2 regions of the Ruegeria sp. CH6 genome follow, and region 2 is predicted to be linked to the other one. Evidence: riboswitches for the same ligand, from Rfam matches in the RefSeq annotation. Region 2 holds a riboswitch; the other holds the start of a gene.

Region 1 (6,397 bases), on a different contig from region 2:
TGCAGAAGGCCCAAACCCGACAGCGGCAATCTTAAAGACCTATGCAAGCCTTGAACGTGGCGCAGGTCGCCATTTGGCCAGTCAATTCCATATGTCTGCCCTGAAGCTTGGCTATGAGTCCGCCATCCACGCGTTGATCCATGATGACAACCAATCCGCCAATCGCAGCGTTGTCGAAGGGGCAACGGTATTCCGGCGGTACAACCTGTTTGGGCTGCGTCTGGATGGCTAACCTGCTGGACCATTTTGCCATTGCGGTTGATCGACACCCGGACCGGACGGCCATTGTTGAGGGCGACGGTCGCGAGATCACCTTTAGTGCGGTGCAGATACGAGCACAGCAATTGGCCAGTAAGTGGAAGCGCAAGGGAGTTGGCCAAGGCGATTACGTTCTACTGGCGATGCCGGTCAACGCTGATCTTTACGCTAGCCTTGCGGCCTTATGGTCATTGGGCGCAACAGTGGTTTTGCCTGAACCGGCGATGGGACTCGCGGGGTTGCGTCACGCAGCGAGAACGACCCAACCCAAGGCCTTTTGCGCATCAGGTCACTTTGCTTTGCTGAAGTTCGTTGTGCCGGAACTGTTTAAGCTGCGTCTTTTACTACCAGGCAGTGCCCGCAGTGACCCCGGAGTCGCGGCTGTTCATGACAGTGACACGGCGCTCATTTCCTTCACTTCCGGCACCACAGGTCAAGCCAAGGCCATACCCCGCAGTCACGCGTTTCTGATGGCGCAACATGATGCCATTGCGCCGCTTCTACACAGTGATGCAGTCGAACGGGATCTGGTTGCGTTCCCGGTTTTCACCCTGATAAACCTTGCGGCCGGGCGTACGACTGTTCTGCCGAATTGGAAAATGAGCAATCTGGATCGACTATCTCCCGAGCAGTTAGCGGGCTGGATATCGAAGCAGCAAGTTACACGGCTTTTGATCCCACCGTCTTTGTGCGAAAAACTTGCGCAGTGTAAAGATACCGGCCAACTGCACACGGTTTTCACCGGCGGCGGCCCGGTGTTTCCTGACCTGGTTGAGAGGCTGCTCGCCAATACTGGTCTGGACGTGGTCTGCGTCTATGGGTCAACCGAAGCTGAACCGATTGCGCATCTTGATGTACGTGACATCTCCGAAGTTGACCAACGTGAAATGGCAGCAGGCAAGGGGCTTCTTGTCGGGTTTCCGGTTTCGCAAATCAAACTCCGAATTCGAAACGATGAAGTTCAGGTCGCGGGCGATCATGTAAATGATGGCTATCTTGATCCCTCGCACTCCAAGGAAAACAAAATCAAAGACGGCACCACGATATGGCATCGAACAGGCGACGCGGGTCACTTGGATGAACGGGGGCGTTTGTGGCTGCTGGGTAGACTGGGGAGCGATGTAAGAACCCCGACTGGTCGCACCTTTCCTTTCGCAATCGAAATTGCAGCCCGGCAATGGCCGGGCGTGACGAACAGTGCGCTTATGAACTTCGAAGAAAGCCCCGCTTTATGCATTGAAGGTGACGCGGGTCAGCTATCAAACTGGAGTAGTCTGGCGCAGGAACTGGGTATTGCCAAAGTGATCCACGTGAGAAAAATACCAATGGACAAACGCCACAATTCCAAAGTTGACCGAGTAAAACTTGCTCACTTGTTGGGTTGTTGATCCTCGGTAGTTTCCCTTCCGTGTTCCGACGGGAAACAGCAGTCGAGCACAGTTTTGTACCTGCCGGCTAGTCGGCAGAAAAGTCCAGCAACTTGCAATAACCAACTACCAGTAGATCTACCCGCCGCACTGAGAGAAAATCTAAAGCGCAGCTTGGGCTCATTAGAGGCATTTGTCGGAACTGATCGGTCTGGGCCAAACCATTTGAGGATTGGATGTAGGAGAACAATCGCACGTATTGATTTGCGTGCGAGGAATCCGATGTCTGTTTTGCGTCCGCGAATGTCGCAAGTATTTCAGCGGTTAAAAGCGACTGAAATAACTTGGTATTCGTGAGGTGCCGCTGTTTGATTCTCAGGCAGCGGAGAATTGGGAAGCCGGTGTAAGTCCGGCACTGCCCCCGCAACGGTAAGGAAGGTCAGGTTCGACAATCAACCACTGGGACGAGGATCCCGGGAAGGTGTCGCAACCGGGCGCAAGTCCCTTTCAAGTCCGGAAACCAGCCTCTCAGATATGTCAAACCGCGGGTGGCGGTGGGGGCACGAGTTTCGGACGTGATCCTCGCGCGCCTCCGGACGGTTCCTCCTTGTCATCTGCCCAAGCAATGCCGCGGGGCGCGGCAGGAGAGCCAGAAGTGAACAATATCCAAAGCCTGTTGGCGCGTCGAAACCTGGGTTATGCTCTGGAACAGGCGTTTTATACCGATCCCGAGATTTTTCAGACCGACCTTGAAACCATCCATTATCGCGACTGGCTGTTTGCCATCCCGGCGTGTGAATTGGTGAAATCGGGCGACTACGTTACGTACAATGTAGGTGCCTACCGAGTGATTATTGTGCGCGGCTCCGATGACCAGATACGGGCGTTTCACAACACGTGCCGTCATCGCGGTTCGATCATCTGCAAGGCTGCAAAAGGCAATGCGCCGAAGCTGGTTTGCCCGTATCATCAGTGGACCTACGAACTTGACGGCTCATTGCTATGGGCCCGTGACATGGGGTCGGACTTCGATCCCAAACAGCATGGATTGAAGACTGTCCATTGCCGCGAGCTTGCCGGGTTGGTCTATATATGTCTTGCGGATGACGCGCCAGATTTCGACACCTTCGCCAATACAGCGCGCCCGTATCTTGAGCCGCATGATCTGGGGAATGCCAAGGTCGCCTTTGAAAGCTCAATCATCGAGAACGGCAACTGGAAGCTGGTTTGGGAAAACAACCGCGAGTGCTATCACTGCGGCGGCAACCATCCTGCTCTGTGCCGGACTTTTCCCGACGATCCGGGCGTTACAGGGATCGAAGGCGGTGAGACCCCGGCCCACATGCAGACCCATTTCGACCGGTGTCAGGCTGCGGGTATGCCATCGCAGTTCTATCTGAGTGATGATGGTCAATACCGTCTGGCGCGTATGCCGCTGAAAGAAGGCGCTGAGAGCTATACGATGGACGGAAAGTCTGCCGTGCGCCGCTGGTTGGGCCGGTCGCCCTTTGCCGATGCGGGATCGCTTTTGAAGTTCCACTATCCGACCACGTGGAACCACTTCCTTGCCGATCACTCGCTTGTTTTCCGAGTCACTCCGATCAGCCCGACAGAGACTGAGGTCACTACCAAATGGTTGGTCAACAAGGACGCGGTTGAAGGCGTTGACTACGACGTGAAACGTCTGACCGAAGTCTGGGTCGCCACGAATGACGAAGACCGGCAGGTGGTCGAGGACAACCAGCAGGGTATCAACAGTCCGGCCTATGTACCTGGTCCATATTCACCCATTCAGGAATCCGGCGTGCTGCAGTTCGTGGATTGGTATTGCAACACGTTGTCGGCTCGCTTGGCGCCGGACACGATGGCGGCGGAGTAAGGCTGATGAAAGATCTGAACACGCTCTCTTCGGCCATCTGGCAGGATGGCGAAATGCTGGAATGCGTCTCTGTCGTGCCCGAGATGCCGAACACCGCCAGTTTTTCATTCCGTGCCCCGTCTGGGGCGCAGTTCGCCTATCATCCAGGTCAGTTCTTGACGCTCGAAATCCCAGCTCCGAGTCAACCCGGAGGGGTCGTTCATCGCACCTATACGATCTCATCATCGCCGTCGCGGCCACGGTCGATAACCATCACTGCCAAAGCGCAAGCCGACAGTATCGGCACGCGCTGGATGCTGGACAACCTTCAACCCGGTATGCGTCTCAAAGCCATTGGGCCTGGGGGGCTGTTTACCAACGCCCAAAGCCAGGCAGGAAAGTACCTGTTTATCTCGGCTGGCTCCGGCATCACCCCGATGATGTCGATGACCACCTGTATGTGGGATGAAGGTCGTGATCTGGATGTCGTTTTCATCAATTGCGCCAAACGACCGTCCGAGATCATCTTTCGGCAGCGGTTAGAGCAGATGGCCAGCCGTACTGATGGTTTGGATCTGAAATTCGTTGTTGAAGAGCCGGATCGCTACCGTCCGTGGACGGGATATCAGGGTCAGTTCAACCAGTTGATGCTGGGTCTGATGGCGCCTGATTACCTTGAGCGCGAGGTCTATTGTTGTGGCCCTGAGCCCTTCATGCAGGCGGTGCGGGACGCTCTGGCTGGTCTTGGCTTTGATATGGACAACTACCATCAGGAGAGCTTTGGCGCGCCGGTGGAAACTGAGGCGGATCTACCTGAGTTGGATGACGTTGTCCTCGACGATGACAGCAATGCCGAGATCCTGTTCGCGACCTCGGGTGTGACTGCCAAAGTAGCCGAAACCGATACGGTCCTCGCCGCCGCGCGCTCGGTTGGTTTGAACATTCCGTCGGGATGTACTTTCGGCGTGTGCGGAACTTGCAAGGTCAAGAAAACCTCTGGCGAAGTTCACATGGTTCACAATGGCGGAATCTCGGAAGACGACATCGAGGCGGGTTACATTCTGGCCTGCTGTTCGAACGCTATAGGCAAGGTTGAAGTCGAGGTTTGAGTGGATCGTGTCACGATCGAAACCGTGGTGAGCCTGGCACTTGCTGCGGTTTCGATGCGTTGCTTCGAGTCTGGACAGGCAACTCTTCAGGCAGTGTTCGAACGGCTTTGGGTGATCTCAATATCTATAAATCCAACAAAGGTGGGAGCCGGACAGTCCCTGTATGCCTGCCAAGATGATCGCGAAATGATCTCAGGTATTACCATCATCACCAAGTTATTCGAGTTTTGCGCGGATGCTTGTCGATGAAACGCAACTTCAAGCATCCGCCGGAAAGACTTCTGTGTGGTTATGACAAGGCATCAGTGCATGCATCAACGCAATCTTCATCAATCGAGTTTTCTGAGGTCGAACCGTAACCGCGGGCAGGTTTTTTGATGGTTTGGTGATATTTGGGTTTTGTATCACCTTGCGTGCGGGTTTGTGAAACTGCTGAGCGAACATCATGTGCATTGCTGCGTTGGCCGTGGTCACGCAACGGGCCAGCCATGCACATTCCAGCACTCAGAATAGCGGCGAACGCTGTGACGGATGTAATCAGTGTCTTTTTCATATCTTGGTCCCTTTCGGTTAAGCGTGTTTGGATCAGCACAATTTTCTCACACGGGTTCGATGATTGATCAGTGCCCAGGAATGTTCGGATACAAGTCGAATGAACAGCGATGGTCAGAGCCGAAAGCTTTGTTGGGTCCGCCGCGAGAACACATAAACACAGAACCGGGGACAGAAGCAGACATTTTGTCTGTTTGGTTGTTGTTGGCAGTTGTGCCAGCAACGTCAAATGTTTGCGAAACTGACGAACGAACATCCTGTGCAAGCCCGCGTTGACTGTGGTTGCGCAACGGGCCAGCCACGGACATTCCAGCACTCAGAATAATGGCGAATGCGGTGACGGATGTAATCAGAGTCTTTCTCATTTTCTTGGTCCCTTTTGATTGAGCGTGCTTGATACGCTGTGTGTGAAACCAATCTGGCAATCTGCGGCCCGGATTTATTGCGCTGTCACGTCAAGGTTTTGAGAAAAGACATCAAGCTGACGCCTGAACACCATTTCGCTTTAGAACTGGACCTCAAAGCCGATGTTCCAGCCGAAGCTGTAGTCATCCGAGCTGCTCCCCAATCCGCTACCACTGGTGATCTCAGCATAGAGCTGTGCGTGGTCCGACAGAGGAACATTGCTGCCTAAGGTCAGGGCCGCTGTGTCCTGACCGCGCTCGGTGAATACTGTATTTTGCCCAAATACCACCGAAGTCGTGTTGCCGAACGTATGGTAGAAATCAATTTGACCGTAGAGTATTGAGTTGTTTGCAATGGCACGTTCAGCGCGCAGTCCGACCCGGGCTGTTAACGTGTCGCCTTCCACCAGGGATCCGATCCGACCACTCTCGACCCGATCAGGGACATCGTCCATGTCGATATCGCTGTACGTGACCTGCACTTGCGGGATGAGCGTCCATTCGTTCTGCAGCTTGAAGGGCTTACCCACTTCAACAGATATCTCATACCCACTGCCGTCGGCATCCACGGCTGCCCCGCCGTTGGGACGTATCTCGCCGTCGAAATACCCATAGCGAAGCTGCCCTTCGACATAGAACTGACTATCCGCTACCCAAAGCGCGCTAAGGGTTGCATCGTAAGCGTCGGCCGAGATATCGGCGTTGGCAAAGTTGGATCCAACGTCCGATGACAGGCTACCGATGCCAAATTCCAGCCCGCCGAACACCTGTCCGCCTGCGACCTCACCCAAAGGCAAATTCGCACCATAACGCAGGCTGCCGCTGTTCGTCGTCATCTCTCCTGCACCG
Region 2 (6,397 bases):
CAAGGGCCAGATCGATCTGTTGCCCTTCGCCGGTCAGGTCGCGGTGGCGCAAGGCTGCCAGAATCCCAACACTGGCATACATCCCGCACATCACATCCGCGATGCCAACTCCTACTTTCATAGGTGCGCCTTCGGGCTCGCCGGTCAGTGACATGATGCCGCCGTAGCCCTGCGCCATGAGATCATACCCCGGCTTGGCCGAGTTGGGGCCGGTTTGTCCGTAGCCTGAGATCGAACAGTAGACGAGCCCCGGTAGATCTTTTGACAAGGTCTCGTAGTCCAGACCGTATTTTGCCAACCCGCCGGGTTTGAAATTCTCGATCAGGATATCGGCGTGCGAGGCCAATCGACGAATTTCCGATTGTCCCTCAGAGGTCGTGATGTCAATCGCGACGGATTTCTTGTTGCGGTTGGCGGCCATGAAATAGGCACTAAGGTCCGAACGATTACCGTCGGTATCCTCGACATAAGGCGGACCCCATTGGCGAGTGTCATCGCCGCCCGTGGCCGGGTTTTCAATTTTGATCACGCAGGCACCCAGATCACCCAGCAATTGTGTGCAGGTTGGACCGGCCAGAATGCGGGACAGGTCCAGAACCTTGACGCCCTTCAGTGGCCCCTCAGATCCGGCCATCATACCCTCCACGGTCAATTTCTGCCGCGATGACAGTGAAGCGATCGGCTTTCACAGCCGCATCCAATGCCGTTCGCAGTTCCTCACGGTTTCGGACGGTATGACCGTACCCGCCGAACGCGCGTCCCATGGCGGCAAAATCGTGACGGTCGAAATCCACCCCACGATTGCCCATTTGGCGCTGTCGTTGCTTCAATTCGATCAGCGCGAGGCTGGCGTCGACGAAAACCAGGAAGATGGGATTTCCGCCCATCTCAGCGGCGGTGGATAGCTCACCGGCCACCATCAGGAATCCCGCATCCCCTGAAAAGCTGATGACCGGGCGATCCGGCTCGACCAGTTTGAGGCCAATTGCCATCGGAACGGCACAACCCATCGTGCAAAGTGCCGACGATTGGATCAGCCCGCGCGCCTCGTGGCACTGCCACATTTGGCTAAGCAGGATGCGGTGCGCACCGCTGTCAGCTGTGGCAAGCGTTTCCTTGGGCAGTACATTCCGTGTCTCGGCTATTACTGCGGCAGGGCCCCATTCGTCGTCACTTGGAAAAGCCTTGCTAAGCGCTTCTTTAACTTGCTCCGGCTCTCCATCAGGCCATGTCGCCCGTGCCGGGTTGCCTTTTGCGATGGCTTCGAGTGTGGCAGCGGTGTCAGCAACCAGGTTCAGACCCGCCTGATGCATGTAGTGATCATTCACCACCGCAGAGATATCGATCACGCGTTTGTCTTCGGGATCCCAGATCTCGCGCCAGCCGGGGCGCATCTCGATTGGATCGTATCCCAAGCAGAGGATCAGGTCGGCTTGTTCAACCAGAGGCACCAAGTGCTTATCGGCCAACGGAGATAACCCCGCGCCCCCTAGACATAGCGGGTTGTCCTCGGGCACGATCCCCTTGGCCTTGTAAGTGGTCACAAAGGGAATCCCGAAGTGTTCCAGAAACGCGCATACGACACTGCGAGAGTCATCATACAGAACATCCAGGCCGATGATGGCGAGGGGTCGTTCTGCATTGGCCACCCAACGGCGGGCTTTTTCCAGACAGTCACCCTCTGGTGCAACGGCAGCGGGTTTTGCCAGGCGGCGGCGTTTGCTGTTGCTGACGCGGGTGTCAGCGACCGAGATCGGCACATCAATGTGCACGGGGCCGGGGCGGGGTTGATTGGCCAGTGATACCGCTTTGTCAGCGATGATGTCAGCGCCTTCTGCGGTCAGCAGAAAGGTCCCCTTGGTTATGGACCGGTAGACCTGACTGTGGTCCATGACCTGATGCGTGTAGGTCAGCGCCTCATCTGCATCGACACAGCCGGTCAGTACAATCATCGGCACCCGGTCCTGCAGCGCATTCGCAACCACATTGATGCCGTTCATCGCCCCCGGACCAAGTGTTGCCACCAGAATGGCGGGTGCGCCATCGCGGTGATGCACGGCCTCGGCCATGAATCCCGCAGCGTTTTCGTGTTTGGTCAGATGGAAGGTGATTCCAGCCTGTTCGAGCGCATCGACCAGTGTCAGAACCTCACCGCCGGGCATACCAAATGCGTGGCGGCAACCGGCCTCATACAGCCTTTGGGCCAAAAGATCAGCAGCGCGGGGGGACAGGTCCTGCATCAGTCATGCTCCGAAATTCGTGTTACGCAGCAGATTGCGGAGGACGCCCCGGGACGCAAGGCGCATCACGTCAGTGTGACTATTTGACTGCGCTTTCAGCAATGGCCTGAAACTTATCGTCCAATTCTTCGGCAATGTCGGCCAAAGGCTCACCACCCTCATAGACATATGGGGCAAATACAAAGCTGGGCGTTTTGTAGGACAGGGTGGCTGTGCCATCTTCATTCTCGGTTACATAGAACCGGATCGGGGCTTCGATCATAGCCGCTGTCGAAGTCTCGAGAACGCGAACTGCATAGTCATTGTTGAAAACGCCAATCACGCGATTTCCGAGGATCGTAATCCCGCGGGCAGCGGCCGCTTTGGTCGGTCCGGCCTGCGTTACCACGATGAGACCGTTTTCTTTCACTGCGCTCTTTGTATCGTCTACGAGCTCCTGATAACTCTTGTCGGTCAGATAGACAGCCCAGCCAGAAAGTGGTTCCGTAAACTCAGCCCATGCGGGCAGAGCCAACAGACAAAGCACAGACCATAGCGATTTCATCAAGCAACCTCCAAGGGTTTGAGTGTGAGATTGATGCCAGATATCACTTTCCGGTGCACTCACATTCTCGTGCGCTCATCGCGACCACGGGCTTGTGTCACAGCGCTGAAAGCTTCAGAAACAGCGGAACTCAAGATTAAGGTGAAACGTATTTGGCGCAGACCCGGCTATTAATTTGCACCAGTTGTTCCGGCACGCGCGATCGTGATGCCGAACGGCAAGCCGTACAAGCGGCATTGACCGGTATCGACCTTGCGGCGGAGATCGAAATCGCAGAACACGCCTGTTTCAGTGGATGTAGCGAACCCACGTCGATCGCCCTGCAGGGCGAAGGCATGGCGTCATATGTTTTTTCGGGGATCGATATCGTTGCAGATGCGGATGATATTGCTGCGACTTGTCGAGCGTATCTGGACAGCCCCGCTGGCTGGATCGAAGACGCCCGACCATGCGGGCGGCTTCGCTTGTGTTTGCGGGCGCGTATTCCGGCGCTTTAGTCCACCTGTACAGTTACCGAAGCACTGACCGGCACATCTTCGACCATCAGCGGGCTGTGGCTGTTGGCATTCAGCGATACCTTAATCTCAACCTCGCCCTTGGGCAGATCGGAGATGTGCATCCAATTGCCATAAAGGCGGGCGAGTTTCGTGCTATTCACGTAGACATGTGCGTGACCTTCACCGGGATTGTCCGCAGCAGAGGCGTTTTCGGGCGCAAACCGAAAGTTCCGAGGCATGACATGCAGGTTCCATCCGGCCATTGGGTCCTGCGTTACCGTAATTTCCAGACCGGGCGCATCCTGACCGGCAGGCAGGTTGATGGCGGTCGAATGATCATGCGCCATGGCTTCGGCATGAGAACCGCCATGCTGATTGGGGTCCGCATGGTCGTGGCCGTCAAATGTGACGCCATTGGCCGCGGCGAGAACGAAACCAGCGCCGCCGCCAAAGACCAGACCAATTGCAAAGAGGGCAAGTGAGCGAGCCATTTCTATTCCTTGAGCCAAAAAAGAACCCGCCGGGCAGAGCCCGGCGGGATGACATGTTGGGGTATCAGGCTGCTGCTTCGGCGCGTTTGCCTTCGCTTTGCCAGAAGTAGCCGGCAAATGCGCCAACCAGAACCCATGCGACAAGGCCGATGCCAAAGGCACGTGCGGCAAACAGAGCGCCGATTTCGGTTGGGACCGGTCCGGTGAAGACATCCGGTTCGGGTGCGCCGATCAGATGTGGAGCAACGAGCAGCGCTGCCGCAATCACGTAGCTGATGATGTTGCCACCAAACGCAATCAGCCACATGGCAACCGCCGCAGCCGCGACGGTGGCGAACCACCAGACTTGCCGTGCGTAAACATCTGCAGCAGCAACGCCAGGAACTTCGGGTGCCAGGCTAAAGCCGGGTGCAAAGTGAACCGCGATAAAGCCCGCCAGACCCCACAGAACACCTGTGCGACCATCGATCTTGTGACCCTGACCTTCGGCCACAGACATAAGGGCAACCAGAACCAGTGCGTAACCGGTATAGGTGAGCATGGTGAAGATGACGCTCAGCGCGTCGCGTGTCAGCTCAGAGAACATGCCCGGTAGCTCGGGATGGGCCGTGACTGCTTCTCCACCGAAATGCACCAGTTCACCGGACTCATAGAGCTCGGCGTGCAACAGAACGGGTTGCACAAATACAAGCTGCAGCAAGGCGGCAATCAGCCCCGCTGCAGCACCAGCGAACAACGCGCTGGTCAGAATGCGACTGAACATCTGCTTAGTGGCAGGGGAAACCGGTTGCGTGGCGCACGTCGTGTGCAGCGTCATGCAAGCCAGATGCCTGAACATGTCCGGTCAGGGTGATGATTCCCAGGCCCAGAACCACTGCGAACATTACCGGCAGAAAGCCTGTCTTTGCAGCAGATGCTGTTTGAGTTTGTGTCGTCATTTCTTGTCCTCCAGTGCCGTCGCACCCGACGGCTGGTGTTTCTATGTTCGCCTGGCAGGTCTCCTGGCTCGCGGGTCGGTGCCTCTGTTCGCCTTCCCCCCGAAATCGGGAGTGGCTGGTTGAACAGGGGCTCACCGCTTACAGTCGCGGGGGCGGCTTTGGCTTTGACCTCAGACGAAGTCGCACCACATTCCCTCTTAGCATCCGGATTTCTCCGGCAGGACCAGACCCGATCATTTAGCCGCGATGCGCAGGTTTGCGCAATCGCCATTTGCGACGTTTTCGGTCAAATCACGCGCTTTTTCAGAACGTAGATGTCCATGATCCAGCCATGATCAGCCCTTGCCTGTGCACGAGTTGAGAGAACCTCATCACAAACTTCAAACAAGGTTCCGTTGATCAGGATTTCTTCTTCCATACCGACGTAAGCGCCCCACCAGATGTCATAATTTGCCATATCAAGGCTCTGGAACGAACATTCGCCGTCCAGCATCACTGCGACGGTTGAAGCAGCCTCAGGCCAACCCTCGTCCCGGATACGGCGACCGGTTGTAACGACATAAGGTGCGCCGATATCGTTGATCGGAATCCCATGTGCTGCGGTCAGGGCCTGCAGGGCGGTGATACCGGGAATCACCCGTTTGATCGGTTGCGGTGAGAGACGCGCAGCGATTCGCAGCGAGCTGTCATAAAGTGAGGGATCGCCCCAGATTAGTAGGGCCACGTATTGTGCATCAGGATGGGATGCGATCGCTTCCTGCCAGCGCAGTGCTATTGCATCATGCCATTCATCCACCCCACGTAGATAGCCATCATCGGCCCTACGCGTGGGGATGTCGAAATAGGCGATTTGCGGAGCCGCTTCAGTGACTTGAGAAATGATCTTCTCACGTACGCCGGCAAGATCTGCCTTGTTCTCACCCTTGCGCGGGATCAGGATCAGATCAGCTGCACGAATAGCCTCGGCACCCTGAAATGTCACGTGATCCGGATTGCCTGTACCGATCCCTATCAGGCTCAGTTCATACATTATCGAACTCCGCCAGCGGTCCATAGAGTATCAGTGCCGGGGCTGTTCCGATTTCAGACTGCAGCCGTTCCGACAACGCTCCGATGGTCGAGCGGTGCAGCGACTGATCGGGTGTCGAGACAGATTCTGCCATCAGCGCGGGCGTGTCCAAAGGCAGACCATGTGCTTGCAGCGCCTCAACAAGTAGCGGGAAAGTGCGTTTGCCCATGAAAACAACTGTGGTCGCCCCCGAATCCGCCAACGCCGGCAGGTTCAAATCTTCGGGCAGTTTGCCGCTGACATCGTGGCCGGTGACAAATTGTACACGGCGAGCTGTCAGGCGGCGGGTCAGCGGAATGCCTGCGGCTGCCGCGGCGGCGACGGCAGATGGAATTCCGGGGATGATTTCATACTCGATCCCCGCTGCCTTCAGCGCGACCAGTTCTTCTTCAAGCCGACCGAACATACCTCCGTCACCTGATTTCAGGCGAACGACATGGGCACCGGTTTGTGCATAGTCGACCAGCAGACGGCTCACATGATCCTGCTTGGGTGAGGGGCGACCAGCACGCTTTCCTACACCCACCAAATCTGCGTCCTCGCGGGCGTGGGTAAGAATAGGTCCGCTACTGAGATCGTCGAACAAAACCGCATCGGCCTTTTGCATCCGGTCAACGG

The links. A riboswitch is a leader RNA that binds a small molecule or an ion and turns the genes downstream of it on or off. The one in region 2 is predicted to bind cobalamin.
Region 1: linked by a shared signal. The riboswitch ahead of ACR0CW_RS10435 (aromatic ring-hydroxylating oxygenase subunit alpha) and the one ahead of ACR0CW_RS04525 (CbtB domain-containing protein) in region 2 are both predicted to bind cobalamin.

Annotation. Positions count from the first base shown of each region.
Region 1 covers NZ_JBQFQS010000003.1:368,302-374,698, forward strand. The annotation lists gene ACR0CW_RS10425 (hypothetical protein) at 1-232, shown strand, start outside; gene ACR0CW_RS10430 (AMP-binding protein) at 144-1,646, shown strand; cobalamin riboswitch at 1,965-2,168, shown strand; gene ACR0CW_RS10435 (aromatic ring-hydroxylating oxygenase subunit alpha) at 2,251-3,504, shown strand; gene ACR0CW_RS10440 (FAD-binding oxidoreductase) at 3,510-4,592, shown strand; gene ACR0CW_RS10445 (hypothetical protein) at 4,882-5,184, opposite strand; gene ACR0CW_RS10450 (autotransporter domain-containing protein) at 5,650-6,397, opposite strand, start outside.
Region 2 covers NZ_JBQFQS010000002.1:48,425-54,821, forward strand. The annotation lists gene ACR0CW_RS04495 (CaiB/BaiF CoA transferase family protein) at 1-634, opposite strand, end outside; gene ACR0CW_RS04500 (thiamine pyrophosphate-binding protein) at 621-2,240, opposite strand; gene ACR0CW_RS04505 (DUF302 domain-containing protein) at 2,320-2,784, opposite strand; gene ACR0CW_RS04510 (DUF1636 family protein) at 2,937-3,281, shown strand; gene ACR0CW_RS04515 (hypothetical protein) at 3,278-3,772, opposite strand; gene ACR0CW_RS04520 (CbtA family protein) at 3,837-4,535, opposite strand; gene ACR0CW_RS04525 (CbtB domain-containing protein) at 4,540-4,710, opposite strand; cobalamin riboswitch at 4,747-4,953, opposite strand; gene cobF (precorrin-6A synthase (deacetylating)) at 4,997-5,740, opposite strand; gene cobA (uroporphyrinogen-III C-methyltransferase) at 5,733-6,397, opposite strand, start outside.